Regions from separate parts of the Sphingobacterium sp. InxBP1 genome, predicted to be linked through region 2. Evidence: riboswitches for the same ligand, from Rfam matches in the RefSeq annotation. Region 2 holds a riboswitch; each other region holds the start of a gene.
What was found. Region 2 has a riboswitch for S-adenosylmethionine ahead of metE (5-methyltetrahydropteroyltriglutamate--homocysteine S-methyltransferase). Riboswitches for the same ligand answer to the same signal wherever they lie in the genome.
Positions count from the first base shown of each region.

Region 1: linked by a shared signal. The riboswitch ahead of K7A41_RS14225 (methylenetetrahydrofolate reductase) and the one ahead of metE (5-methyltetrahydropteroyltriglutamate--homocysteine S-methyltransferase) in region 2 are both predicted to bind S-adenosylmethionine.
Region 3: linked by a shared signal. The riboswitch ahead of K7A41_RS09730 (O-acetylhomoserine aminocarboxypropyltransferase/cysteine synthase family protein) and the one ahead of metE (5-methyltetrahydropteroyltriglutamate--homocysteine S-methyltransferase) in region 2 are both predicted to bind S-adenosylmethionine.
Region 4: linked by a shared signal. The riboswitch ahead of K7A41_RS20600 (5-oxoprolinase) and the one ahead of metE (5-methyltetrahydropteroyltriglutamate--homocysteine S-methyltransferase) in region 2 are both predicted to bind S-adenosylmethionine.

Region 1 is NZ_JAINDX010000046.1:450,211-457,838, reverse strand. It holds gene K7A41_RS14240 (UvrD-helicase domain-containing protein) at 1-2,483, opposite strand, end outside; gene K7A41_RS14235 (30S ribosomal protein S16) at 2,666-3,187, shown strand; gene rimM (ribosome maturation factor RimM) at 3,260-3,784, shown strand; SAM riboswitch class I at 3,880-3,982, shown strand; gene K7A41_RS14225 (methylenetetrahydrofolate reductase) at 4,053-5,009, shown strand; gene K7A41_RS14220 (protein O-mannosyl-transferase family) at 5,163-7,628, shown strand, end outside.
Region 2 is NZ_JAINDX010000039.1:126,297-133,924, reverse strand. It holds gene K7A41_RS03690 (helix-turn-helix domain-containing protein) at 1-130, opposite strand, end outside; gene K7A41_RS03685 (hypothetical protein) at 503-643, shown strand; gene metE (5-methyltetrahydropteroyltriglutamate--homocysteine S-methyltransferase) at 714-3,026, opposite strand; SAM riboswitch class I at 3,101-3,204, opposite strand; gene K7A41_RS03675 (response regulator transcription factor) at 3,356-4,045, opposite strand; gene K7A41_RS03670 (sensor histidine kinase) at 4,100-5,932, opposite strand; gene K7A41_RS03665 (hypothetical protein) at 6,083-6,403, shown strand; gene pyk (pyruvate kinase) at 6,458-7,628, opposite strand, start outside.
Region 3 is NZ_JAINDX010000043.1:49,551-57,178, forward strand. It holds gene K7A41_RS09720 (glutamine synthetase III) at 1-269, shown strand, start outside; gene K7A41_RS09725 (FUSC family protein) at 574-2,550, shown strand; SAM riboswitch class I at 2,676-2,788, shown strand; gene K7A41_RS09730 (O-acetylhomoserine aminocarboxypropyltransferase/cysteine synthase family protein) at 3,044-4,354, shown strand; gene K7A41_RS09735 (homoserine O-acetyltransferase family protein) at 4,382-5,425, shown strand; gene K7A41_RS09740 (homoserine dehydrogenase) at 5,462-6,643, shown strand; gene K7A41_RS09745 (GH92 family glycosyl hydrolase) at 6,703-7,628, opposite strand, start outside.
Region 4 is NZ_JAINDX010000049.1:135,677-143,304, forward strand. It holds gene K7A41_RS20590 (SusC/RagA family TonB-linked outer membrane protein) at 1-636, shown strand, start outside; gene K7A41_RS20595 (RagB/SusD family nutrient uptake outer membrane protein) at 642-2,159, shown strand; gene K7A41_RS20600 (5-oxoprolinase) at 2,256-2,519, opposite strand; SAM-I-IV-variant riboswitch at 2,584-2,678, opposite strand; gene K7A41_RS20605 (DUF3050 domain-containing protein) at 2,858-3,622, shown strand; gene K7A41_RS20610 (serine hydrolase domain-containing protein) at 3,755-5,047, opposite strand; gene K7A41_RS20615 (hypothetical protein) at 5,245-5,769, shown strand; gene K7A41_RS20620 (HAD family hydrolase) at 5,833-6,525, opposite strand; gene K7A41_RS20625 (Crp/Fnr family transcriptional regulator) at 6,601-7,164, shown strand; gene K7A41_RS20630 (hypothetical protein) at 7,212-7,628, opposite strand, start outside.

The DNA.
Region 1 (7,628 bases), on a different contig from region 2:
TGCGCAAAAGGTGTATCCCATGTGTCGATCCAGAAGTCCCCATTAATCATTCCGTCCAGATCCCAGGAGCAAAAGGGCAGCATGACGACATCATAAGCAAGCCCCTTGGATTTGTGTATGGTACTTACCTCGATGGCGTTGATGTCACCATTAGAGGGTAGAACAGCACGGTTTCCATCTTCTTCCCAGAATTCCAGGAACTGGACAATTCCGCGCTCGCCGTTGGCTGAAAATGCTGAAATCATATCCTTGAATGCCAGAAGGTAGGGAAGGTGTATGTTGTGGGCTGAGGTGAGTCCATAGATTTCAATGAGCTTTTCGATCAAGTGCACCAGCGGTTGTTTTTGCCAACTTTCCCAGGAATCAATCAGAGGCTGAGGCAGAAAACCGTCCAGCGCCCGGATGTCGTTGGCGGCAAATCTCAGCCAGGCTTCCTGTGGCAGTACCTTTTGCTGAATGGTCTGGTACAGGTAGACCATTTTTGCTTTATGGATGCTATGCTTGTCTGAGTTATATACCAGCGCCTTCAGCGTTTCGACCAGCAAGAGCACCGCATCGTTGCTGGCCAGAGACAGGGCATCACCAGATATCACTTCCAGCGATAGCTGATGCTCTTTTTTGAAATCCATCAGCTTTTGGATCACCAGTCTTGCCTGGGCGTTGCTACGCACGAGGATGCCGATCTGCCCAGCCTCGTATCGTTGCGTCAGAAGCCATTCCCTTATTTTTTCGCAGAGCATCTGCAGGGATTGCTCCACGACCTGGTTTCTGCGGTAGCGGCCATCGGCCACAGGAAGGTATGCGATTTCGATGGAGCCCAGCTTATCGGCTCGGTTTTTCTTGTGTTCCGGTATTTCCTGCTGACTGTTTTGATAGGCCTGTACGAGCATGCTGTCATTGCCTGAGCTGCTCCACCAGTCCTTGCCAGCCTGGTCTAGGCTCTCATATACTTTTTCGTTGAGCAGCAGCTGCAGCTGTCCGGGAATCGTGCTGAACAGGTAATTGTTGAGCGTAATGATGTTCGGCAGGCTTCTGAAGTTTGTATCGAGGCTGCCATTTTCAACAATGGCAGATTTGGTGTGATCGGCGAGGTGAAAAGCTGCACCAATTTGCTGTTCGACCTGCTGCAGCAAAATCCGCCAGTCCCCATTGCGCCAGCGGTAGATACTCTGTTTGACATCGCCGACGATCAGGTGCTCACTTAGGCTGCCTGTGGCATCAGCGAGAGCGTTGATCAATAGAGGACTGTAGTTTTTCCACTGGATACGGGAGGTATCCTGAAACTCATCAAACAGAAAGTAATTAAAGCGGTTTCCAATTTTCTCCCAGATAAAGGTGGGGTCGCTGTTTTCGTCAAGGCCGAGTTTGTTCAATAATAGCTGAGAGTCTGAAATAAGCTGGGCACCGTTGTCCTTGCGCCATTGGGTCAGTAGATCGCTCATCTCTTTAAGCAGACGTAAGTAATAGAGGTTGTTCTGTACAGCTTGGTAGGCGATAAATGCAGGCAGGCTTTCCTGTAAAGTCTGAAAAGACTGCAGAATCGGAGTGAAGGCTGCCATCAGGTCATAACGGACATTTTTGTCGCTGTCGGTAAACTCATTTTCGTTGTCGATTAACTGTACATATTTATCTAAGAGCTTGGCGATTTCCGAAGCACTGAGTTTATCCACATTCTTGTTGACCTTACTGGCTGAGAAGAGCTTATTGCGCGATTTTCCTTTAAGTTCACTTTCTGTTAGGTTAAACTTTTTGAAGGTTTCCCCAAACGTTTCGATACTCAAGGATAGAGCTTCAGTGTATGCACGTATCTTCTGGTCGATCTCCTGATTCAGCAGATTGAAAACTTCCCTGGGATTGGCGGAGTTGATATATCCATCAAATTCCTGAAAGTTTTCGGAGAAGATCAGACTGGCCAGTCCCATTAACTGTTGGCGATAGTTCCAGTTTTCGTTTTTCGCTATCTTTTTCTCCGCGTAGGCGATGATCCAATCCAGAAGATCGGGGCGTTCGTCCAGGAGCTGGTTGAGCATGATGGTCAGATCCTTTTTCACTTTGTTGACATTCATCTCAATTTTATATGCAGCGTCCAGATTGAGCTCATAGGTAAACGCGCGAATCACTTTTTGGGAGAATCCGTCAATCGTGCTGATCGTAAAATGGCTATAATCATGTAATATCCGACGGTATACACGAAATGATTTTTCCTGGATCAAGTATGAGTTCCAGTCTGGGTACCGCTGCAAGAGAAGCTTTCTGAAATCTTCGATTTTAGCCGATGTGTCTCCCGTCGCCAGACCGTGGAGAACCGAGAGGATGCGTTCTTTCATTTCGGCGGTAGCCTTATTGGTGAAGGTGACGGCGAGAATCTCCCTGTAGCTATTTTCATTGGATAGCAATAAGCTCAGGTAATGCAAGGTTAAGCTAAAAGTTTTTCCCGAACCAGCCGAAGCTTTTAGTATTTTTAATGGCGCGACAGATTTCATGGAATGAAGGTAGAAAGTAAAAAGTGAATTGGCAAGTGCCGTGGATAAATGATGGGTTACTGCTTTGGTATCCTGAAAATTAGCATATTTTGTTTTCGTTTTTTCTTTTAAATGCTTATCTTTGCGTCCCCTCTAGCATGAAGCTCGGGGGATATGTTGAATACATAAAATAAAATTAAAAAATGGCAACTAAAATCAGATTGCAAAGACACGGTAAAAAAGGACGTCCTTTTTACCATGTAGTCGTAGCGGATTCTCGCGCTCCTCGTGACGGTAAATTCATCGAACGTATTGGTTCTTACAACCCAAACACAAATCCTGCAACTATCGTTCTGGATTTTGAGAAAGCTTTGGATTGGATGAATAAAGGTGCACAACCTACTGATACTGCACGTGCTATCCTTTCTTACAAAGGTGTTCTTTACAAAAAACACTTGCAAGGTGGTGTGAAAAAAGGTGCTTTTGATGAAGCTGCTGCTGAAGCTAAATTCAATGCTTGGGTTGAAGCTCAGGAAGCTAAAATCTCTGGTAAAAAAGATGGTTTAGCTCAATCTAAAGCAGAAGCGAAGAAAGCTGCTTTGGCTGCTGAAGCAAAGAAAAAAGAAGAAATTGCTGCTGCTGTAGCTGCTAAAAATGCTCCTGTAGCAGAAGAGCCTGCGGCAGAGGAAGCTGAAGCTCCAGCATCAGAAGAAACTGAAGGTTAATTCTTTCATAAAGTATTCGAGAAAGCCGACTCAATCCTGAGCCGGCTTTTTTTACTCATATTAAATACGCTAATGACTGTAGATCAAAGTTTTTATATTGGCTATATCAGCAAGACGCGTGGTCTCAAAGGTGAGATGCAGCTGTTTTTCGAATTTGAAGACTACGAAATTCTGGATATGGATGTCCTTTTTTTGGAAGTGAACAAAAAGCTTGTTCCGTATTTTATCGACACGATAAAATTGCAGAAAAATAGTACAGCATATGTAACATTCGAAGATGTCGACCATATTGACAAAGCGCAGCCTCTCGTTCGTAAGAAGGTATATCTACCCAATGAAAAGATGCCAGAGCGTGATCCGGATGATTTTCGATATACGGACTTAATCGGCTTTTTGGTGATAGACGAAAATCATGGTGAACTGGGCGAAATTATTGACGTACAGGAATTTCCACAGCAGTTTGTCGCTACCGTAGATATGGACGGTAAGGAACTGATGTTTCCGTTGTCTGATGATCTCATTTTGGGGATAGATGGGGAGGAAGAAATTATAGAGGTCAACCTGCCGGAAGGGTTAATCGATCTGTACAACGAATAGAGCAGTAGCGGATTGTACTGTCGACTTTGTTGCTATTTTTTATGGATTTTCGAAAAATAGTTTTGTGTTTTGATTTTTTAAAACGATATTAGCATCGCTTATAGAGAAAGGCCGAGGGACTAGACCCAATGAAGCCTTAGCAACCTGTATTATTCAAGGTGCTAAATTCTACCCTACTCCATGTGGGAAAGATAAGTTACATGCCGATAAATACTCCCGGATCCGTGCGTTTCGATGTAAGCCAACCAAAACTAAAAACAGATTTTTAATGAAGATTATCGACCATATCCAGAACGCAAAAGGAAAGACACTGTTTTCTTTTGAGCTATTACCTCCGGCAAAAGGCCAAGGAATCCAGAGTATTTTTAAAACGATGGATGAGCTGATGGAATTCAAGCCACCTTTTATTGACGTCACCTATCATCGGGAGGATTATATCTACAAAGAACATGCTAGTGGCTTGCTGGAGAGAGTCTCTTATCGCAAACGTCCCGGCACAGTGGCCATATGTGCGGCCATTATGAACAAATATAAGGTGGACGCTGTTCCGCATCTGATCTGTGGTGGTTTCACAAAAGAAGAGACCGAAAATGCGCTGATCGACCTCAATTTTCTGGGTATAGATAATGTTTTGGTACTCCGGGGCGATGCGCGCAAAGGGGATGCAGACTTTATACCGACGGAAGGCGGACACGCTTTTGCTACCGATTTGTTGCAGCAGGTGGTGGATATGAACAAGGGCAAATATCTCCACGAGGATATTGTAACCTCCGAAAAGACCGATTTCTGTATCGGTGTGGCCGGATATCCCGAGAAACATTTTGAATCTCCCAACTTTAATACCGACTTTAAGTACCTGAAACAGAAAATTGATATGGGTGCCGAGTTTATCGTTACCCAGATGTTTTTTAACGTTGATAAGTATAAAGAATTTGTGATCAAATGCCGGGATAATGGCATTCATGTACCTATTATTCCGGGCCTCAAGCCGTTGACCACCAAAAAGCAGCTAGTTACCCTGCCCCGCATTTTCCATTTGGACATTCCCGAAGAACTGAGCGATGCGGTTGCGGCCTGTAAAACAAATGCCGATGTCAGACAGGTAGGCGAGGAATGGCTGGTGCAGCAGTGCCAGGAACTGATTAAATTTGGCGCCCCAGTGCTGCATTTCTACACCATGAGTAATCCCGGACCGACAAAGAAAATTGTAGAAAAGCTGGCTTAATTCTGGTAGCGACAGGTTGCTAAGCTATCTACCAGGTGCCTTCGCCGGTGGTCTATGCTGTTAAATTGTGTTAATTAACACTTTTAACTCGAGATTACTTTATAATTTACGTACCGAAAAAGGAGTATAAAATTTTGAACCAATTGACACCTTATGACGTACAATAGATTAAACTCGATCTTCGGCTGTGCCTGTGGCCTTGTTGCTACATTTGTCTATATCGCAACGGCCGAAAAAACGGTAAGCTGGTGGGACTGCGGTGAATTTATTGCCTGTGCTTACAAGCTTGAAATAGCCCATCAGCCCGGAGCACCGCTCTTCCTTCTCATCCAGAACATATTTTCAAACCTGGCACTAGGCAACGCTGGCAAAATCGCCTACTGGATGAACATCGGTTCGGCATGCTGTAGCGGCCTGACTGTGGCATTTTTGTTCTGGACAATAACTGCTTTGGTGAAGAAAGTGCTCAAGCGGGCAGAGCAGTCACCCTTGGCTTACTTTGCACAAGTTTTTGGAGCTGGGGCTATCGGAGCTATGGCTTTCAGTTTCAGTGATACGTTTTGGTACTCGGCTGTTGAATCTGAGGTATATGCCATGTCTTCACTATGTACGGCAGTGGTCTTCTGGGCGATACTCAAGTGGGAAGTGCGTGCCGATCAGGCCGGAAGTGACCGTTGGCTGATTTTTATCGCTTTTGTGATGGGGCTGTCGATCGGAGTCCACCTGTTAAATCTGCTGGCTATTCCAGCCATCGCCATGGTCATCTACTTTAGGAGGGCCAAAGAAATTAGCCCGAAAGGTATTTTTAAGGCCTTGCTTATAGGCATTCTGGCTTTGGGGATGATCCTTTGGGGTGTGATCCAATGGCTGGTGGGCGTCGCTTCAAAGTTAGATCTCCTGTTTGTGAACTCACTGGGATTGGGCTTTGGCTCGGGTATTTCCTTTCTCTGTATTCTATTGATCACAGGTTTGGTATATGGTCTGTATTATTCACATAAAAGACAAAAATATACCTTAAATACCACCATATTGGCCCTGTGCTTCGTGCTGTTTGGGTATAGTTCCTATACTATGGTCCTGATCCGGGGCAAAGCGAACCCATCGCTGAACAATAATGCACCAGACAATGTCTTTTCTTTTTTAGGTTATCTGGAACGGGAGCAGTATGTCAAGGAACCGCTGCTAAAAGGTCCGTACTATGATTCCCAGGTAGTCGCTGTCAAAAACAAGGCGGGCTATCGGAAAGATGAGTCCAGCTATAGCCCGTTTACACGGATAGACAAATATGAATACGACCGGGAAACTTTCTTCCCCCGCATCTATAGCCAAGATGCCAGCCATAGGGCGTATTACCGCAGTTATCTTCAGCTGAAAGAGGGCGAAAAACCACAGTTTTCGGATAATTTTAAGTTTTTCTTCAACTTCCAGCTGGGAGAAATGTATGCCAGATACTTTTTATGGAATTTTGTGGGCAGACAAAACGATAAGCAGGGATATGGAACTTATACGGAGGGAAACTGGCTATCTGGCATCAAAGCTGTGGATCAGTGGCGTCTGGGAGGGCAGTACAATCTTCCAAAGTCACAGGAGCATGACCCCAGCCGAAATACCTATTTTTTCTTGCCTTTGCTGCTCGGAATAGCAGGAGCCGTCTGGCTATACCGAAATAATAAGCCGTATACATTGGTGCTTACGTTGTTATTTACGTTTACAGGCCTTGCGATCGTCGTTTATCTCAATCAGACGCCGTTGCAGCCGCGGGAACGCGATTATGCGTATGCAGGGTCATTTTATGTATTTGCCATCTGGATTGGTCTGGGGCTAATTGCCATAGTACGCTTTCTGAAGCGTTTTGCGCAGATGCGGTATGCGCTGATCACAGGTTTATCTTTTGCTTTATTGGCTGGCCCGGTGATCATGGCTTATCAAAACTGGGATGATCACAACCGCTCAGAAAAATCGCTGGCGCGGGACGTGGCACGCAACTATCTGGAGAGCTGCGAGCCTAATGCCATTTTGTTTACCTATGGCGATCACGATACTTTTCCGCTATGGTATCTGCAGGAAGTGGAAGGTGTACGCAGGGATGTACGCATCGTCGTGCTGAGCTACCTGAGCGGAGACTGGTATATGCAGCAGGCAAAAAAGTCCACCTATCAGGCTGCCGGTCTTCCGCTGACGATTCCTGCGGAGAAAACGAAGAAGGGCGTCCGCGACTACATTCCTTTTATTGACCGGCAACTGACGGAAGCTGTGGATGTCAGCCAGCTGCTGCAGTTTGTCACTTCCGACGATTCGGCTTACCAAGTGCAGCTGACCTCCGGAGAGCTGGCTAACTATTTTCCTACCAAAAAACTGCGGCTGACGGTTGATAAGCAGGCCGTACTTCTGAACAAAGCAGTTCCCACAGCGTTCGAACAGGCCATTGTACCAGCCATGGAGTGGGAAATTCCCACAGATTACTTGAGCAGATCAGAGCTCACCTTACTTTCCGTACTGGAAAATAACCATTGGGACAGACCGATTTATTTTTCCAATATGCTTCCCGGCGACAGCAAGTTGGGATTGGATAAGTATCTTGTGAATGAGGGGTTTGTGTCGAGATTGATGCCTGTCGCA
Region 2 (7,628 bases):
CTTCTGTTCCTTTTTCGATTCGCTGTACAGTTCTTAATGATAAACCCGCTTGATCTGCAAGTTCTTGTTGTGTCAGTCCTTTGTTCTTTCTTGATTGTTTGATGAGCTGATTTATTGTTTGACTTTCCATATGGCGAAAATGGTTAAAAGCTTCATAATTTAAAAAAAAACGATATGACAATAATACGCCAATAATAAGAGGTTGCTGTAACTGATTAGTAATCAGTATTTTTGTTGAATTGCAAAGATCAAATATTTGCAATTCAACAAGCTGTTGTATTAACTTAACAATCGGAACAATAGGTTTGCGCTAATTGAAATCCAATTTCGTCCTCAAAGAAGAGTGTTGGAGTGGGCATAATGTACAGGCCGTGGAAGTATACCCTTAATTCATTCAGACATTGATTGATAGGGGAGATAGGAGGCCGCAAGGAAAACGATCAAATTTGCTTTGAAGCTTCCGGGAACTTCTTTGACGTAGGCCTGGACCAAGAAAGTGTTGATGTTTGAAAAATTGAAGAAGTATAAAGAAGTGCTGAAAGCGTTAACGATGGCAAAACTCGAAAATGTCGATCTCAATTTGCCTTCAAGTTCGATGTCCATAGAAGAACGCATTAAAGGTAAACAGGGTATGCAGAAGTAGATGTCAAATAGGTTGCAATAAAAAGCCCAAGATGGATCTCACCTTGGGCTCTTACGATATAGTTTAAGAATTATTCGGCTCTTAAAGTTTTTGCTGCTTCAACCATAGACTCTAAAGCTGCTTTGGTTTCTGGCCATGCGCGAGTTTTCAGTCCACAGTCAGGATTGACCCAAAGTTGTTCAGCTGGAACGACCGCTTTTGCTTTACGCAATAGGTCTACCATCTCGTCTTTGCTCGGTACACGTGGAGAGTGGATGTCGTAAACGCCTGGGCCAATATCATTTGGATATTTGAAATCTCCGGCGAAAGCATTCAATAGTTTCATCTGTGAACGTGAAGTTTCAATTGTGATGACGTCGGCATCCATAGCAGCGATGTCTTCAATCACATTATTGAACTCTGAATAGCACATGTGTGTATGGATCTGTGTATCATCGGCAACGTTGGATGAAGATACACGAAACGCACGTACTGCCCAGTTGAGGTAGTCTTTTTGGTCAGCTTTGCGCAATGGCAACCCTTCACGGATTGCAGGCTCGTCAATCTGAATAATCTTGATACCTGCTTTTTCCAATGCTTGTACTTCGTCCAGAATGGCCAGCGCGATTTGGTAAGTCGTCGTTGAACGAGGTTGATCGTTACGTACAAAAGACCATTGTAGAATCGTTACAGGACCGGTCAACATTCCCTTTACAGGGCGGTTTGTCAAGGACTGTGCATAGGATGACCAACGTACGGTCATATCTTTTGGACGGTACACATCTCCGTAGATAATCGGTGGTTTTACACAACGCGAGCCGTATGACTGCACCCAGCCATTTTGCGTGAACGCATATCCAGCCAGCTGTTCGCCGAAGTACTCGACCATGTCGTTACGTTCGAATTCGCCGTGCACCAATACATCGATGTCCAATTGCTCCTGCAGACGGATTGTATTTTCTGTTTCCTCTGCGATTGCTTTATCGTATTCTTCTTGCGTTATAACGCCTTTTTTCAAGTCTGCTCTCCATTTGCGCACATCTTTTGTCTGTGGGAAAGAACCGATTGTCGTCGTTGGAAATGCAGGTAAGTTAAATTTAGCCTGTTGTGCAGCTTTACGTACAGCGAATGGTGATGTACGTTTTGCATCGTCATCGGTGATATTGTTGGTGCGTTCTTTTACTTCGGGTCTATGGATCAATGGGGAAGTACGGCGGCTTTCGGCAGCAGCTTTGTTTGCTTCAAAGCGTTCTGCGGTCGCAGCGTCTACTTCACCATCTGCCAATACAGCAAGGTCTTTTACTTCGGCTAATTTTTGTTTTGCGAAAGCCAGCCAGTTTTTCACCTCAGCCGGTAATGACTGCTCGTTGTGTTCGTTGTCCAGGTCGAACGGAACATGCAGTAGTGACGATGATGGCGCGATCCAGATGCGGTCTTTGCCCAGAGCATCTACGGCCTGTTTGATTTTAACCAACGATTTTTCATAGTCGTTTTTCCAGATGTTACGCCCTTCTACAATACCCAAAGATAGGGTTAGAGAGGCAGGTACTTTTGGTAATACGGTATCCAGCTGATTTTCGCCGCGTACCAGATCCAAATGCAAGGCATGAACTGGCAAATTGACAGCGATATCCTCATTGTCTTTTAAGGCTTCGAAATAAGTTGTCGCGATCAATTTAATGTTTTTGGCTGCAGCTGCCAGCTTCTCAAAAGTAGGCTGATACAGTGCTTTTACTTTTGCATCCAAATCCAATGCAAGGAATGGCTCATCAATCTGAACGTATTGCGCACCGGCCTCAGCCAATTTAGCTAAGATCTGTTCGTATACAGGAATTAATCTGTCCAATAGGTCGATGCGGTCGAATCCAGCTTCTTTCTCTTTACCGATCAATAGGTAAGTGATCGGGCCCAATAAAACTGGTTTCGTTTCGATGCCCAACGACCTGGCTTCGTTATATTCATTCAGGAATTTTTCAGAAGTCAACTTGAATTGTTGGTCCTTGGTGAATTCAGGCACCATGTAGTGGTAGTTGGTATCCAACCACTTAGTCATTTCCATGGCAGTCACGTCGATTCCATCTTGCTGGAAACCACGAGCCATAGCAAAATATAAATCTAAGCTGTAATTATTATCTACCTTGCTCAATAGTGAGTGGTATCGGGCTGGAATTGCACCTACCGTAAGGCTTAAGTCCAGGACCTGATCATAAAAAGAAAAGTCGTTAGAAGGAATTAAATCTATTCCAGCATCTTTTTGCGTTTTCCAATTGCCCTCACGAATTTTTTTTGCTGCCTCCAATAATTCCTCAACAGAAGATTTTTTAGCCCAATAGGCTTCATTGGCTTTTTTCAATTCGCGGAATGCGCCCACACGCGGGTAACCTAAATTGTTAGTCAATAACATAATGATGTTTTTAATGTTTCTTTTCAACTATATTTCTTGCTAGAGAGAAGGACACACTAGAATTCGGTGACTTCGGCTTATCATTCCCATGTTAAGTAGGGTAGAATTTAGCACCTTGTCAAGAGACAGGTTGCTAAGGCTTCATCGGGTCTATTCCCTCTGCCTTTCTCTATAAGCGAGGCTAAGTTAGAACATTTATTTCTGATATGCAAATTTTTTATAAAAGCGCATTTATTTTTTATAATCTGCTAAAGATAAAAATGTTTTATTTTCTTCTTTTCATTAAAACAGCGGATGGAGACCTATTACTGTCTCCATCTGCCCTTGTTTTAGCTGACCAGCAGCTTATAGCCCTTTCCATGCACATTGACAATTTCTACTTTACTATCTTCCTTCAGATATTTGCGTAATTTGCTGAGAAATACATCCATGCTTCTTCCGGTAAAATAGTTGTCGTCGTGCCATATTTTTAACAGTGCCTCTTCACGGGTCAATACATCATTCTTCTTCAGGCAAAGCAAGCGTAGCAATTCGGCCTCTTTTGTAGATAGCTTCTGTGTCTGACCTTTGTAAGAAATCTGCTGGCTGGTATAATCAAAGTAGTAGTCTCCTATTTCAAATTTGTCAGCGACGATCTCTTCTTCTTTGTCTCTTACGCTACGTTTCAGCAGGGCATTAATACGCAGCAAGAGTTCCTCCACACGGAATGGTTTGGTAATATAGTCATCGCCGCCCAGTTCAAAGGCTTCGGTTTTATCTTCCATCATGCCTTTGGCAGTGGCGAAGATGATCGGTACGGTACTGTTTATTTTACGGATTTCACGCCCGACGGTAAAGCCATCCTTTTTGGGCATCATGACATCAAAAATGCATAAGTCATAATCGTTCTTTTTGAACTGGGAAACAGCTTCATCTCCATCAGTGCAGAGCGTAACATCAAACTTTCCCTTTAATTCGAGATAATCCTTTAAAAGATCCCCCAAATTGGGATCATCTTCTGCTAATAATATCTTTTGCATAATGAATCTATTAATTTTCACTAATGTTCCTTGAATATACAAAAAAGGAACGTGTTATTTTTTTAAGGGCAAAATTACTTCAAAGGTCGTGCCTTTGTCTTTCTCACTTTTTACGGTAATCCTGCCGTTGAGTCTTCTTAAAATATCCTGAACATAGCTCAGTCCCAAACCAAAACCTTTAACGTTATGAACATTCCCTGTGGGGATGCGGTAAAACTGGTCAAAAATCTTTTGCAGATGGTCGCGGCTCATGCCGATCCCGTTATCCGTGATCGTGACAACAATGCTGTCCCCTGTATTTTTGGAATTAATCTGGACGTGCAGGTTGCCTTTGCTGTATTTAATCGCATTGTCCAAAAGGTTGTAGAATACATTCGAAAAATGCAGCTCGTCCCCTACGACGAGATCTTTTGTGGCGGCCAGGTCGATGCTGAATTTTCCGCCGATATTCTGCATCCGCAATTGCATGCTATCCGTGACCGCGGAGACAAGATCATTGATATGTACATCTTCGCGGTTAAGTTTCAGGGTCTCCTTTTCCAGCCTCGCCAGATCAAGTACCCGCTCGATATGGTTGCCCAGACGTACGTTTTCGTCGTAAATGATATTGGCCAGTTTTTGCACGCGGTTGTGATCCGCATTAATATCCGGATCTTTGAGCGATTCACTTGCAATCATGATCGTAGCTACAGGTGTTTTAAACTCGTGAGTCATGTTGTTGATGAAGTCCGTTTTCATTTCGGATACTTTCTTCTGCCTAAAAATGATAATGAGCGTATAGGCAAAACAGCCGACTAACAAGAACAATAATGCAAGCATTGGCAGCAGCAGATAGCCCATGTTGTCTGCGATAATGGCCTTTTTGTTGGGAAAATAGATTGTAAGTTTGCCCGGTGCTGCACCGATATCCCCTTTAAATAAAGGGGTCGAGTATTTGGTGGTATTCTTCGAGTTGTTTAACGTAGCTTCGTTCAGAATGTTGGTCAGTAAAATATTGGTTGTGCTCCAAATCTCAATATTAAAGGGGACTTTGATGTCACGCTGCGCCAATTCATCCTTCAAAAGGTCCTGGACAGTAATGATGTTGATCCTGTCTTTCAGTGGTCTGTTTGCCAGCTCCATTCCGATGGCGACGTCCTCGATATAGTCTGCCTTTTTGCCTCCCAGCATGGCCACGGAGTCATAGACATTGAAAACCTGCCAAGAGTTTTGTCTGTTCAGAAAATCCAGTCTTTTCTCTAGGTCAGAGATGGTTTTTGAAAGTTTCGAATCTTCTTTGGGCGGTAATGTGGCCACCCTGAATTTTGTCTGTAGATTAGCCATTGGATCAATCAATGGAATCACAAAACGGGTGCTGTCATCTTTTCCTTCGACCGGATTGTCAACCTTTGAAGCATTCAGTACAATAAAAGCTTGTACAAGATTATCATCGGTTAGCTCATTAGAGACCGAGAATTTGATATATTTCTGATATTCGGGTCTTTTGATATAGGTTTCGTAAAACGAATTTTTGATTTCGATCACATTGGGATATAAGGCACGTAGTTGATCCTCCTGTTCTTTATACTTGGCATATATCGCATGTTGCTTGCTTTTCAGACGTTCAATCTTATATTGTATTTCTACCTGTTCGGCCAAAAGTTGCTGTTTCGCCTGTTCCCGTTTGGATTTTTCGATATTACGCTCTTGCTGCACTTTTGCAAAGTCCACGACTTCCCGTCTTTCGAGTTTGCCGGCAACAGCGGTTAAGGCCGCATTGACGGATTCGTCAAAAAGCTGGGACTTTTGACGGTAGGAGTCCCGCAGAAAATAGAATTGCATAGCCAGCACTCCGACGAGGGCTAGCGACATCAGTCCAATGATCAATACAATACTATTTTTTTTCATTTAAATTTTTCTTTTTCCGGCTGATGAGAGCTTTGTTACAAATATAAAGATGCTTACTTGTTTTAACGCGGTTTTAACAATGTTTAACAGCAATAAGTTTATTTTTGGGTTCTGATTGTTGTAAATTAGTGATTAAAAATAGGTTGTGTTATGAAAAGTTATGTATTGTCATTGGCATTATCTTTTATAGCCGGAATAGCCTTCGGTCAGGTGAAATTGAAAGAGCAGCGCCCGTTGCTGCAGGATAGACCGTCAAAAATGCCGGTTCTCGGCCTGGATACCAGTTCGGCAAAATATAAGATGCCGGTAAAAAAGTTCAAAAATGTGGATAGTCTCGCTCCGATGCCGGGAACGGGCAGGATACCCAGAAGGAAGAATAGGGTAGATACCCTCCGGTACAGGATGCTGGGAGATTCTGTAAAAGTCAAGGATTTTAAATTAAAGATAGATTCCCTTTATCCGAAGAAATAAAAAACGGGGTTCTTGAATTCAAGAACCCCGTTTTTTATTTCAATTGCTGTTTCATTACAGCTGGGAAACACGGATGGTGTTTGTTTTGCCTTTTTCGATCAGTGGTGTAGAGGCTGTATTGATAATAATAGAGCCCGGTTTGACATAGTTGTTTTTTACGATAAACTTATTCACGTCATGGATGGAACCGTCAGTGCTTTCGAATTTATCGTAGATAAATGTCTTGACACCCCATAATAAGCTGAGTTGTTTCAGTAATTTCTGTGTGCCTGTGAATACCAGGATATCCACATTGGGTCTGTAGCTGGCGATCTCAAATGCCGTCGCACCAGAAGAAGTCAGTACCGCGATTGCAGAAGCGTCAGTTTTCTGTGCCAGGTATACCGATGAAGCGCAAATTGCATCAGGAATCAGGGTACCGTCGTGGATCTCACTAACTTTCTCATTATAATATGGATAAGATGTTTGTTCCACGTGAATAATGATTTTGCTCATGGTTTCGATGACAATTTCAGGGAATTCGCCAACGGAAGTCTCGCCACTCAACATGACAGCATCTGCTCCGTCCAATACAGAATTGGCCACATCATTCACTTCGGCACGTGTAGGACGTGGCGTTGTGATCATGCTTTCAAGCATCTGGGTTGCGATGATAACAGGTTTAGACAGATCTCTACATTTTTGAACGATGATTTTTTGCAGTCCCGGCACTTCTTCCATTGGAAGTTCAACCCCTAAATCTCCACGTGCCACCATCACCGCGTCGGTAGCTTCAATAATGGCATCAATATTTTCGATGGCTTCAGGTTTTTCGATTTTGGCGATTACGCGGGCATGGCTTCCTTTCGCTTCGATGATTTTTTTACATTGGGCGATATCATCGGCCGAACGTACAAACGACATTGCGATCCAGTCAGCGCCATGGTCCAGAGCAAAATTTAAATTGTCTAAATCTTCTTCTGTCAATGAGGGGATAGATACTTTGGTATTTGGTAGATTTACGCCTTTACGGGATGTTAACACGCCGCCGTGCACAACTTCGCAGGTCACGGCATCTTTATGGTTGGTCTCTAAAACACGAAGTTGAAGTTTTCCGTCATCAAGTAATATGATTTCGTTGGCTTCAACATCGTTTGGAAAGTTCTCATATGTAATGTAGATCCTATTTTCGTCTCCGATGAGTTCATGGGTCGTAATTTCGACTTTTGCACCGTTAACGAGGATT
Region 3 (7,628 bases), on a different contig from region 2:
TGGCAAAATCAGCATATAGCTCCCAGCTGAATTTCATAGAACGCATTTCCACGCATGTAAATACGATCCTTGAGCAAACTGAGGCGATGCGTCAAGAGCGTAAAAAAGCAAATCAGATTGAGGATGTACGTGAAAAATCAATCGCTTACGATGAGCTGGTCAAACCTTATTTTGATGTGATTCGCTACCACGTCAATAAACTCGAAAAAATCGTGGATGACAAAAAATGGCCTCTGCCTAAATTAAGAGAGATCTTATTCTTAAGCTAATCTTCATCATAATTTAAAACACGAAGAGCATCCAAGGGATGCTCTTCGTGTTTTAAGAGACCGCTATCAGCTGCTCCCCCGCCTTATTCCGTCGCCATTTGCGGTGACGGACACAGTTTATACTCGTTCGCTACACGCATACACATCAAAATAAAAATTTAAAAAAACTAGATAAACCCAAACAAATAAAATGTTTGTGAAAAATATAAAGTATTTTATTTGTATTTTTGTCGCATTAGTAATAAACTGATTGATGAACTTTGTATTATTGAAAGAGAGATGCTATCCGATTTGTAGCCAAGTTATGCGGTTCGTTCAAGGCGAGCATAGTGGTGACGCGCTGCGCAATGTATCGATCAGTATTTTGCCGAGCTTGGCAATTTTCGTAATGGGAGCTTCGGCCAGTACTGCTATCGGCATTGGCGTGGGATCTTTGTTAACCACATTGACCGATCCGCCCGGCAACCGAAAAGACAAGCTGGCTTCCGCAGCCATCTGTATCCCGACCTTTTTTGTTGCTTCGCTGCTAACGGCTTATCTATTTCCTCACCATTGGCCATTAGTCATTCTGCTTGCAATAGCTGGATTCGTCTTTACCTTATATGGTTTATTTGGTCCACGCTATGCTGCAATAGGCAATATGACACTCATTTTAATGAGCTTTGTTATTGGTCTAGCACCAAAGGATCCGCTAACCGTGAGTCTACAAATTACCAGCGGTGCAACGATTTATTATTTTTTTAGTCTCCTACAAGCTTATGTACATCCCTATCGGTCATTAAAATACGCCATGTCCAATGGCTTTAGAGGTTTATCTCAATTTTTGCTTGTGCGCACCCAATCCTATGATCCGGCTATCCCGCTCGAAACGACTTATAGTCGCGTTGGAAAAGTCCACAGCCAGATCAGTGAACAGCAGGAGTTGATCCGTTCTCTGCTGTTCCGCGAACAAAAAATCATCGGGCAGCAGTGGCACAAAAGCAATTATTGGCTCAGTCAGGTTTATGGCTTGATCGATCTGCATGAATTGATTACCGCACTGGACCACGACTATGATTCCATACGGAAAAACCTTTTGAATACTGGCAGCCTGCCTTTGATCCGGCGTGCCATTCAGGTTCTGGCAGTAGAAATAGATAGCTTTTCCCAGCCCAAAAAACGGTTTCGATATGCACAGCAGCTTTACTATAATAATGTTAAACTTGGAGAAATCCTTGCCGAACTCACCGGAATACAGCAGCAGCAAAGCGGAACTGCTCGTGTCATTCTTCGATCGATTATCAATAACATGCAAGCCATTATCGAAGTGCTCGGCCGCATTCAAGTGGCTTTCTATCAAAATCAGCAAATCCGGGACAGCATAGACAGCACAGAATATCAGCAATTTATCAACCGTCCCCTGAATAGCCCAAGCGGTATAAAAAGTCAGCTCCACCTCAAAAATCCCTTGTTTCGCTTCGCTCTGCGGATGGCTTTGCTTTTTGGTGCCGGCGCGTTAATTGGAACACTTTTGCTGGATTTTAAGTATACTTATTGGATCCTGTTGACTGTTGCAATTGTCGCAAGGCCCGCTTTCGCAATGACCAAGACCCGTAATATTGAGCGAATATTGGGGACAGCTTCAGGTATTTTAATCGGGATACTCAGCCTGACCTATTGTAAAAACCTTTCCATATTGCTTGTTCTTTCAGCAATGGGGCTTTTTGGCTTTTTCCTGTTCAACCGTTCCAACTATATGGTGAGCGTCATTTTTATTACATGGGGTATTGTTATCGCGCTCAATTTATTTGAAGGTAATATCGATGTGATACTGGGCAGCCGTATGATATTTACGCTGATGGGCGCGCTACTTGCTATCGCTGGCTACTTTTTAATTCCGGTACGCCAAAGCTCCGGCATGATTCAGCTGGCCAAAGATGTGGCAGATTTCAACCAGCAGTATTTTCAGATCATCAATAAAAGATTGTCGCACAATCTACAGAGCACGTTCGATATCCGCTTAGCCCGCAAAAAAGCACAGACCGCCATGGCTCAGTTTTCAGAAACCATCTCTCAACTCAAAAAGGAACCGGAGAAAAAATGGATGAATTGGACGCATATTCACCATTTTCAGGCGCTCTCATATCGTGTCAATTCGCATTTGGTCGGCCTATCCATTTCACTGGGTAAGACCAACAATGACAACTTGCACGACGACATAGAGGCCAGAATCAATGAATTAAAACCTTTATTAAAGGATCTGGAACAAACGGCCACACAGCTCCAAGCAAGCAAAACTTAACACGGAAATGATTCCTGAATTAATTAAAAATTGTTTTTCTTTTGCATTAATAGAAAAGAAGTTTATATTTGTATTGTCTTCTGAAGAAGATTTCTAATCAACACCTCCCTTAATCAGCAGGTCTTGATTTATAAAGAAGTGGCGAGAGACTGGCTCTATGACCCACTGGCAACCTTCAATTTGGTTGAAAAGGTGCCAAATCCTGTCCAAAACAATATCGTTTTGGAGCATATAAATGAAATAAGACAATGATTATTACATTACAGCAAACTATCCACACTTTAGGTTCCTATGAGACGAGCCTATTAACAACGAAAGAAGTACAACATCGCATTTCTATGGCTATGCGAATGCGTATGCATATGCACCTTTCAGCTTGTTAAGAATCATTTCCTCTTTTCTGGATAACGATGTTAACAGACCTGCCTGACGGGTGTGTATGCTTCTATTTACCTTATTAATAATTTTTTTGAAACCTTAAATCCGAAATATTATGTCTACAAAAAAGAATTTAAAATTTGAAACACTACAAGTTCACGCTGGCCAAGTGGCTGATCCAACCACCGGATCAAGAGCTGTACCTATATATCAAACAACCTCATTTGTATTTGAAAATGCCGAACATGGCGCTAATCTGTTTGCGCTGAAACAGTTTGGTAATATCTATACACGGATCATGAACCCGACAACCGATGTCTTCGAGCAACGCATTGCTGCGCTGGAGGGGGGCGTCGCAGCTGTAGCTGTCGCTTCCGGACAGGCTGCCCAATTTATCGCGCTCACCAATATTCTGGAAAGTGGTGAAAACTTTGTTGCTGGTTCCAACCTCTATGGCGGCACCTTCAACCAATTCAAAGTATCGTTTAAACGGCTAGGGATTGAAGCGCGCTTCGCCGCAGACGCAGAAGCAGATAAGATCGAAGCATTGATCGATGACAAAACTAAAGCGATCTATGTGGAAACGATTGGTAATCCCAGTTTTAATATCCCAGATTTTGAAAAGATCGCCGCTGTGGCCAAGAAATACGATCTGCCACTCATCGTTGACAATACCTTTGGGGCAGGCGGCTATTTATTTAAACCGCTCGAGCACGGTGCTCATGTCGTTGTTGAATCAGCGACCAAATGGATCGGAGGCCATGGAACAAGTATTGGAGGTGTCATCATCGACGGAGGTAATTATAATTGGGGAAATGGCAAGTACCCTCAGTTTTCTGAACCATCCGAAGGTTACCACGGTCTGGTATTTTCGGAAGTATTTGGTGAAAAAGGCCCTTTTGGCAATATTCAGTTCGCTATCCGCGCGCGGGTTGAAGGATTACGTGATTTCGGTCCAGCACTTTCGCCGTTCAACTCCTTCCTTCTTTTACAAGGACTTGAAACGTTATCTCTACGCGTACAACGCCATGTGGACAATACACTGGAAGTAGCCAAATGGCTTGAGGCTCACCCACAGGTGGAAAAGGTAAATTATCCGGGCCTGAAAAGTTCCCCAAGTTTTGCCAATGCGCAAAAATATCTGAAAAATGGTTACGGCGCGGTCCTGTCCTTTCAATTGAAAGGTGATGCCGCTCAAAAGGCAAATGATTTTATTGATAGCCTCGAACTGATCAGCCATCTAGCCAACGTCGGAGATACCAAATCACTGATCATCCACCCTGCAGCAACGACACACCAGCAGCTTAGCGAAGCCGAACAGGCAAATGCAGGTGTATTTTCTGGCCTGCTACGGTTATCAGTAGGCATTGAGCATATCGATGACATTAAAGCAGATCTGCAACAGGCATTCGATAAGATTAAATAACAGATACCAGACAAAATAGAAGTATACATGAGCAGGCATATTTATCAGCATTCTGAACCTTTCGTTTTTGAAAATGGAAGGGAAATTGCCGATTTACAGATTAGTTATGAAGCATTTGGCCAACCCAATGCCGAACACAGCAATGTCATCTGGGTCTGCCATGCCCTGACAGCAAATGCTAATGTTTTCGACTGGTGGCCCGGACTCTTTGGGACGCATGATCTGTTTAATCCCAATGACTATTATATCATCTGCGCCAACGTCATTGGCTCGCCATACGGCAGCAGCAACCCCTTGTCGGTCAATCCGGATACGGGTCAGCCCTATTACCTCTCCTTTCCCGAGTTCACCGTAAAAGACTTGGTGAAGGCCCATCAGCTGCTTGCAGCACATCTGGGAATTAGCCAGATTGAGATTTTGATCGGGGGCTCTCTTGGTGGCCAACAGGCGTTGGAATGGGCAGCATCCAGGACGATCAGCATTAAGCAACTTATTGTCGTGGGAACCAATGCGGTGCACTCTCCATGGGGGATCGCCTTCAACGAGAGCCAGCGTCTTGCCATTACCGCAGACCGCACCTTTTATGCCAACCAGCCTGATGGTGGCATAAAAGGGCTTAAAGTAGCTCGCTCGATCGCCTTGCTATCCTATCGCAACTACCATACTTATAATCATACACAACGCGATACCGACGACAGCAAACTGGGAGCATACAAGGCATCCTCCTATCAGAATTACCAAGGTGAAAAGCTGGTCAGCCGGTATAATGCCTACAGCTATTTTTACCTCACAAAAGCCATGGACAGTCACCATCTCGGCCGTGGCAGAACATCGGTGGAAGCTGCCTTGGCAAACATAGAATGCCCAACCCTGGTATTAGCAGTCAACAGTGACCTTCTGTTCCCGCCTGAAGAACAGAAGTTTATCGCCAGACACATCCCAAATGCCCATTATCAGGAAATCGAATCCACATTTGGCCATGACGGATTTTTAATTGAAACGGCAAAACTGACGACAGCAATTGCCGAATTTTTAAAGAACAAAGAAACGCAAATCAGCGAATTAGTATAAGAGCAATAAAAAAGATAAGAGAACTTAAGAAGAGATATGAGTAATAAATTAACGATAGGGATGTTTGGATTTGGTGTCGTGGGCCAAGGTCTTTACGATATCATCAAAACCAAAAATCTGAACCTGGAAATCAAAAAATTCGTTATTAAAAATGCCGACAAAAAGCGCTCACTACCAGCAGATCTATTTTCAACAGATCCCGAAACGATTTTGGCCGATCCTGTAATCAACACTGTTGTGGAACTGATCGACGACGCGGATGCGGCCTATAAGTTAACTGTGCGCGCCTTAAAATCAGGTAAAAATGTGGTCTCAGCAAACAAAAAAATGATTGCCAGCCACTTAGAGGAACTGGTAGACATCCAGCAGGAATACGGTACCAGCTTACTTTATGAGGGTGCCGTATGCGGCAGTATTCCAATTATCCGTAATCTTGAAGAATACTATGACAACGAGCTTCTACATTCCGTCAGCGGTATCTTCAACGGGTCTTCGAATTATATCCTTTCGAAAGTTTTCAATGAAAATCAGCAATACGCAGATGCGTTGAAAAAAGCACAGGAGTTGGGCTTTGCCGAAACAGATCCGACTCTTGATGTCGGCGGGTATGATCCCAAATTCAAAGTCTGTATCGTCGCATCCCATGCCTATGGCATCTATGTCAGACCTGACGACGTCTTCAACATCGGGATAGACAAACTAGGACAGCAAGATATTCGATTCGCCAAAGAAAAGAACTTCAAAATTAAGCTAATTCCTACGGCCAGAGAAATCGATGGGGACAAAGTCGTGCTCTACGTACTGCCAAGGTTGGTAAGCAAAGAGAGCATGCTGTATAACGTGGAAAATGAGAACAACGGCGTTTTGGTTAAAGCTGCATTTGCAGACGAACAATTTTTCTATGGTAAAGGTGCCGGCGGCCATCCTACCGGATCCGCGGTGCTATCAGATATCGCGGCACTACGTTATGGCTATCGTTATGAATATAAGAAGCATTTAACATCCAATGCGCTACAGTATAGCCAGGACTATCTGCTTAAAGTCTATTTGAGATATGAAGATGACCTGCTCATTGAGAAATTAAATTTCAGCGAGATTACGGAAAGATATTACGCGGCAGACTTCAAATATGTTATTGGCTATATCAACCTTCAGCAAATTGCAGCCCATAAGGCTGATCTGAACAAAGAAGGCAATTTCATTGCGGAGATCGCGTAGGCAATCAACAAACCAACCTACCTTAAGAATAGCCCCAAGGGGCTATTCTTGTTTATATTCTACTTACCCGCTGCATTGTTCTTGAGCTGCACCTGCAGCACACCTCCCTTTCGTAGTTCTTGAAAAGGAAGCTCCCAGCTGGCCCAGCTCCTGTTGTTCAGCCGGATTCGGTCGACATAGAAGCTGTCTGGCCCATCTTTTTTGACCTCGATAATAAACGGCTGTCTGGACTGCTTCCCTGGCAACTGTATGGTAATGCGGTCAAATAAGGGTGCTCCGATCTGGAAGGCTGGATTTTCGGTGGTCAAACTCCGGACGTCGAACAATCCCATGCTCGACAAAACATACCACGCACCTAATTGCCCCTGGTCTTCATCTTGTCCATAGCCATAACCATGCGTGGCTTCAACACCATAGAATTCATTACATATGGCGCGAACCCATTTCTGGCTCAAATCCGGTCTGTTCGAAAAATAAAACAGCCAGGGAATATGCAAATTCGGCTGATTACCATGATTATATAGACTCTGGATTCCCGCAAAGGCATCAATATGCGTGCCGCCACCAAAGACATGCTTTTGCGACACCATAAATATACTGTCGAGACGATGGTTGAATAGGTCTTTGCCGATCTGCTGAACTAATTCCCCGGGCACATGGGGCACATAAAAGGTATACTGCCAGGCGTTCCCTTCCTGAAAACCACGCCAAGGCTCATACGGATTAAAATTTGCTATAAAACTTCCTTTGTTGTCCCTCGGACGTATAAATTTGGTTGATGGATCATAAAGAACCTTCCATGCTTCGGACAATTTGCGGAATTGAGTGTAATCTGCATCACGTCCCAATGACTTGGCAAATTGCGCAGCTGCTGCGGCCGAAAAGGCATATTCTAACGTGTGCGATGCGCCAAACGGAGATCCAGCAGTTAATAGTTCAGGACTTCCAGTTTCATCCGCTATATAAGGTGAATATCCCTTCTCCA
Region 4 (7,628 bases), on a different contig from region 2:
TACGAAGTCATTGGCATATTCCAGTCAGAAGCAGAAGTAGCAGGTTCGCCTAAGCAGTTTAATGATAATACACTGCCCGGCGATCTGAAGTATCGGGATGTCAATGGTGACGGAAAAATAGATGCCAACGACAGAACAATGATAGCCGGTGTGGATCCAAAGCTGAACTATAGTTTTAATCTAAGTGCTAGTTTTAAGGGCTTTGACTTTTCGGCCCTATTACAAGGCGTATATGGCGTCAAATCCTATGTTTCGGGCTGGGGCGTAACCCCATTTGTACAAGGTAGCCCGCCGACAAAAGACTGGTTAGACCGTTGGACTCCTGAAAATCCTTCGACAACGATGCCCCGTATTTATTGGGGTTGGAGTGCTCCGGAGAAATTCAGCCGGGCTTCCAGCTATTTTATTCAGGATGCCTCATACTTCAGGTTGAAAAATCTCGTGTTAGGATATACTTTACCTGATGGGTTATTAAAAAAATATAAAATTGATCGCTTGCGGGTTTATTTTTCGGGTGATAATCTCCTTACTGCGACCAAATTTAAGGGCTTGGACCCTGAACGCTATGGAAATGGTGATCTGGTACAGTATCCACAAAACAAGATTTATTCATTTGGTGTACAAGTTAACTTTTAAGTGCTATGAAAAAGAAATTTATAACAGCGTTGATGCTATCCGGCCTATTTTTAGCTTCCTGTAACAGTGCCTTGGACCTCAACCCTTTGGATCAGATTGCTTCGGACAATTATTTTAGCAAAAAATCGGATTTTGATAATGCCTTGGCCGGTGTATATGCCTCGTTGCAGAGTGAAGCCTTTTCTTATGGGATGCCTTTCCGGGATTGTCTGACCGACAATGGCTACAATCAGTTCAATTCAGGTAGCGTCAATGAAATCGTCGGTGGGAACTTAAATCCGACCACCGGGGGCTACGAAACCGGTATTTATAACGATGCTTATGTAGGTATAGGACGTGCCAATCGCCTGATCGAGAAGCTTCAGGGCTACAACGGCTCGGATATGGACGATGCAGAGAAGAAAAATATGGAAGCCGAAGCCCGCTTTATCCGTGCTTTTGTGTATTTCCAATTGTACAGTATCTATGGTGAAGTGCCACTTGTGCTGACTCCCCTCAGTTTGGAGAATCAACGTCAGCCAAAGGAAAGTGCGGATAATATTCTGAAACAGATTCGGGCCGATCTGGATTTCGGGATCGCCAACTTAGCGGCTAAACCTTATTTCAACAATGGGGGACATGCGACTTCAAGTTCAGCAAAAGCCTTGAAAGCACGGGTTTTACTGTTTGCGGCTTATGGTGACAAAGGGGTGCCCGATTTAGCAATTTTGAAAGAGGTAAAAGATTTATGCACCGATGTCATGAAAGAGTATACCCTGAGTACGGCTTTTGAAAATGTCTTTCGCGACGCAACACAGAAGAACAATCCCGAGATTATCTTTTCGGTCAATTTTCTGGCACCGAATAATACAGCCCCTTGGGACATGTACCTAGGCGATTGGATAGCAGCTTCGCCGTTGCAAAACCTCGTGGATACCTATGAATGCAAAGATGGCCTGCCTTTTGGTGAATCTCCGCTGACGGACCGGGCCAATTCGTTTAAAGATCGGGATCCGCGGTTGAGCAAAACAATTTTTGTGGACCATCCCGACTTTGGCGGCGGTAAGATCCATACACCGTCCAATCCGCGGCCTACGGGTTATGGGGTGCTGAAGTTCCTGGATCCGGCCAACCTACCCTTTGGCTTTTCAACATTGAGCCAACAGGATGCGGTTGTATTGCGCTTTGGAGAGGTGCTGCTGATGTATGCCGAAGCACAAAATGAAATCGCCGGGCCAGATCCATCGGTTTACGCTGCCATGAATACCCTAAGGAGCCGCGTCCAGATGCCTGGGTTCCCTGCCGGTTATACCAAGGAAAAAATGCGTGACCGTATCCGCCATGAAAGAAGAGTAGAACTTGCTTTCGAAGGACTGCGGCATTACGATCTGATTCGTTGGCATATAGCGGGTGAAGTACTCAATGCAGTCAAAGACAGTAAAGTGCCCTATCATTTTGAAGACAAATTTTACCGTTGGCCATTGCCACAAACAGAAATTGAGAAAAGCGCAGGTGTGTTAATTCAGAATCCAAACTATAAATAATAAGATTATTGCCTTCTTTTAAATCGGCAATTTCCTAAACCAACCACAGCAGCGCGCACGAAGTCGTTTCGGGCGCGCTTTTTTTGCCGATAAAGATTATTGTAAAGGAATCAGCACATTTTGTTCCAGACGTACAGGAACATGTTTGATTGACGTAAAACCGTCTTCTTTGGTGACAATATTAGAAAGGTCCAAACCCCGTTTGGAAAATGTACTGAGTAAAGCAGTCCGAAAGGCAGCTTTAGATGAACCCCAACCTTGCCCCACAACCACATCATTGTTGAGCTGTATGAGTTCGTCCAGGGAATAATAACTGAACTTTTCAAGTAAATGCTGATAAAGGTTTGCTGTTGTAGCCATACAATCTAAAAATTTAAAAGATTAAACCATAAACTGTATCCAGATTTGTGGGGAAATAAGCGTCATCAAACGTTTATTTTGGTCGAAAACCCGTATTAATTTACCACCGCGGTGTCTGCACTCGGTTGGTATTGCCTAATGCAATTCTGAATACTCTATAAAATTAGTAGATTTTTTTGGTTTAAAAAAATTAATACAGTATTTTTTTAAATTTATGCTTTATATTCTCATTTCATTGACCGTTTGGTTGACAATAGGTTTTAAGTCAGCTTTATCATGTTACTGTAATCTCACCGAAAATACTTTAAAAAGCAATGATAAGACGATACTTTTGCGGCATGAATAGAATTGCGGAAATTAACCAATACATTGCGGCTGAACGCGAAGTATTATTGCAGCACCCTTTATATACAAAGATCACAACGGTCAAGAGGCTTTGTGCTTTTACAGAGGGGCACGTCTATGCGGTATGGGATTTTATGTCGTTGCTAAAAGCCTTGCAGATAAAATTGACATGTACAACGTTACCCTGGTTTGCAAGCGAGCATCCGTCGACGCGTTATTTGATTAATGAAATTGTATTGGCTGAAGAATCTGACGAATATATCGATGGCCGCCGTTTAAGTCATTTTGAGATGTATCTGGATGCCATGAGTAAAATGGGCGCTGATCTGCACCTGATCAATAAGTTCATCGTCAATGCAAAGCAGTCCAAAAATATTTTTGAGGCTATCGCGCAGACAACTTTGGACAAGCGCATTAAAGACTTTCTTAATTTTACCTTTGAAGTGATCGAAGAAGGACAGGTTCACAAAATTGCCGCTGCCTTTACTTTTGGCAGGGAAGATCTTATTCCGGGGATGTTCACCTCGATTTTGCAAAAACTAAAAGGCAACTTCCCTGAATCAGATCTGGATCACTTTATCTACTATTTTCAACGCCACATTGATCTGGACGGAGATGAACATGGCCCGCTGGCGATGCAGATGATCACTGACCTCGGTAAAGACAATGATCAGATCTGGCACGAAATGAAACTGGTAAGTAAAGCGGCGCTCCAAAAACGGATTGAGCTCTGGAACGCCATAGAAGATTCCTTATAATTGGGAATCTTCTATCATTTAACCGCCTGTGTAAAGAAACTGTTTATAATATACTGACGTTGTCGCGACAGACCCACGTGATGACTGGGCAAAAAGCCGCTGTAAATTTACCTCCGAACGTAGGAGAACATTTCACTTTTTCAATAGATAATCGGCTACGGCCTGATAAGCGGGCAGAGAATACTTATCATTAGCCGAATTGGACGCTATGGGATGGGAAGCGAATCGAACGATGACCATTTCCGCTTTCGGATCGATGTAGATCGTCTGTCCATGGACGCCGCGCGCGCAGAACGCACCATCCCTGTTGTGGCTCACCCACCACATGTTTTTATAACTCCAATGCTTCAGATTGGTATAGCCTGCCTTTTCAAAAGCGGCCTGACTTCCGCCCGAACGGATAGATTCGACTACTTTCTTTGCGAGAATCTGTTTTCCGTTAAAATAACCTCCATTGCGTATCATCTCGCCAAACATGGCCATATCACGCAAATTCGCATTAAAACCGCCACCTGCGAAACATATACCTGCCGCATCGATTTGATAATATCCATCCACATTGGCCCCCATAGGTTGCCAAACTTTTTCGGATAGGATTTCAGACAGGGGTTTATTTAATATGCGGGATATCATCCAGCCCATCACATCAGTATTGACTGTTTTATATCCAAATGCCTCACCATGCAGGCCTTTTTTTCTAACTGTTTTCAGATAATCGAAATAGTTTGCGGGCTCGTGAGGAGATCTTTGGAGCTGGAATGGATCGCCTGCTTTAGAGAAGGCCCATATTTCAGCTTTGGGGTCAGCATAGTCCTCGCTGAAGTCTAAGCCTGTGGTCATATCCAGTACCTGACGTATAGTCGCATCAGCAAAAGCTGAATGTTCGAGTTCGGGCAGGTAATCCCGACAATACTTGTTTTCATCCAGAAGACCCTCCGCAACGAGCTGGGCTGCTAGTGTGCCTGTCAAAGTTTTACTGACGGACATCGCGGCATGTACGCCACGCTGGGTCAATGCACCGAAATATTTTTCATAAATAATACGCCCCCGATGTAAGATAATAATACCATCCGTATAATTTTTTTGCAGTGAGGCTGCCCAATTGATTGTTTCTGCTTCTCCAAGGGGTTGGAAAATGATGTTATCTATGGCCGGGTCCTCCGTCTTCGAAAAGGTATAGCGGTCAGCCCTGGCAGAAGCAACGACTTTGGTGGGGAAGAACTGGCGCATATGGCATACACTATAGCGTAACGCCGGAAACTTAAAAAATGTGCCGTCCAAAGCCGAAATGATGCGATCCTGCGACGGTGGAAATCCCTGCATCCAGCCGAGTTTAACAGGGTCGGAATCTGCAGCGGATGGAAATTCTTGTGCCCAGCTTATTTGTATCAGGAGCGGCAGAATGAATAAGATGGCTTTTTTCATAATTATCTAAATTGGCAATACGTTATAAATAAATTATGTGAAACACTTATTTATATTTATAAGAAGAAAAGCCCATGTATTGTTTTATTTACTTATAATAAAGTGCGTCTTTTCTTGCCATACGACAAGTACAGCATGCGTTAAATCAGCTAATTTTGAAAAGAATCAGACGCATCGCGTCTTTAATGCTATGAACCATGGATAAACCAACATCAACAAAGCTAGAAGTCATTATTCCTGCATACCGGATGCACAGTCAAAGTTTTATCAATGTGCTGGACGGTATTTCGGAAGAGCATGCACGCCAACGTATTAACGGACAGACCAACCACATCGTGTGGATGGCCGGTAATTTTGTCAATGTACGTTATGGGATTGCATATGTCCTGGGGCTTCAGGAAGAAGATCCCTATCACGACTTATTTTTTATGGGTAAAACCTTGGACGAACAGTTTCAGTACCCCAGTTTAAAAGAATTGAAGGATAGCTTTTATGCCATTTCACCCAAAGTTTATCGCCGCTTACTCGAGGTGGATGATGCGGAACTGGCCGCAATTTTCAAAATCGATATGAACATCCCTTTTGTTGAAGAGAATAAGCTCAACTTTATTGGTATGTGCATAGGACGGCAGGACTATCTTTGTGGCCAGATGGCGCTGATGCGGCGGATTCTCAACTATCCGGGAATGAAATACGAAATGAACGAAAATATAACCTACTAGAATCCTGATAGCATAAGCCGGCGTTTTGCGTATAGGACACTAGCTTATGCTACCAATAGCTCCTTACTTCAGATAAGGCAAAACTTCATCGATACGTCGAAGGGCAATAAAGCGTTCGTTTTTTATATTCAGTTCATGCTGTTCATGAGCCCAGGTAATGTGGTAAGGGATGTGAACGCCAAAACCACCGATTTGGAGTACTGGAAGGATGTCTGATCGAAGGGAATTGCCGAGCATCATAAACTGATCGGGCGGACAGTCCAGATGTTTGAGTAATTTATAATAGTCTTTTTCGTTTTTATCACTCATGATTTCGATATGATGAAAATAATCTTCCAATCCCGATTTTTTTAACTTCCGTTCTTGATCCAGTAGGTCGCCTTTAGTAGCAACAACCAGTCTATAATGATCCTTTAACTGTTCAAGCGTTTCAGTGACACCCGGAAGTAGCTCAATGGGTTTCTGCAATAAGTCATGTCCGATGGCAATAATTTGATTAACAATTGGAATGGAAATCGTATGCTCTGAAATTCGACTGGCAGTCTCTATCATACATAATATAAAACCCTTGATGCCATAACCATACAGGCACAGGTTTTTCATTTCGGTAGCGAAAAGTTCCTGTGAGACCGTATGCTGTGGTAGGTAGTTTTCTAAAAGCCTGCAAAATTGTCTTTCTGCTTCCTGAAAATAGGATTCGTTAGCCCATAAGGTATCGTCTGCATCGAATGCGATAGTTGTAATCGTATTTTTCATTTTTACTTTTGTATTTTTATCATGCGAATTTCAGAAAAGGAGGTTCGCGGAAAAAGGACATTTGTCCCACGGGCTATGTTAAGAACAAATCAGTCATTTTTAGATCGCGCTAAGCAACTTTACGACCAGCAGGAGCGGAAGGACGCTATCGTCGTTCGGCATTACCGCAAAGGGCAGCATTTATTCCATCAAGATGAGCCGTCCACGAAAGTTATGGTCATCAGTAGGGGGATTGCCAAATGTTATTTTACGGAGGCTAATGACAAGGTCTATATCGTGGAGTTTCTTTCGACAGGAGAGATTGTAGGAGAGATTGAGTGTATACGGAACATTTCATGTTTATGCAGTGTTCAAGCGATGACCGAAGTAACTGTTTATGCGTTTTCCCTGCCCTATTTCCGATCCTTGCTGAATCAGGACATTGTGCTGAGCAATAAATTGCTCGAAGTGATGGCACAACGTATTGTTCAAACTTCTAGCCGCGCATCCTACCAGCAGTTATATACCTTGGCACACAGTTTAAGCCGTTTATTGCAGATGCAATCCCAGTTGCGAATCACGATCTCCAAAGAGGATATGGCTGCATATTTGGGTATTTCTGTACGAAGCTTAAATCGGGAGTTAAACAAAGTGCACTAATGGTGTAATCTGTTGCCTGCATCGCACTGCAGGCAACAGATGAGATTTTATTCACTGCCTTTAACCGTACAGATGACGCCGCTATATTTATCGTGGTCTGCGCCGATATAGATTAGATCTACGCTTTTCTTATTGGCTTCCTGCAACTGATCCCGCAGTAGCTTTAAATCTATTTTCTCTATTTTTTCGTTCCAGTCACTGACAGCTTGCGGTTTGATGGATGCCATATGTGCCATGTCAAATAGAGCATGTTCTGTATCTAATTTTTTGGATCGTTGGACAAATAATGTGTCCCCGGCTATTTTATTGATCTTTATCCACCCAGCAGGAACGCCATCGATACCTTCAGCATTGCTGTTTGTGAAAAATGTTGCCGCATACAGTTGGCCCGCGCTCAGATGCTGCAGCTGTTCAAATAGTCTTACGGTTTCCTGCTTACGCTGCTGATTGGCCATTTTATTCTT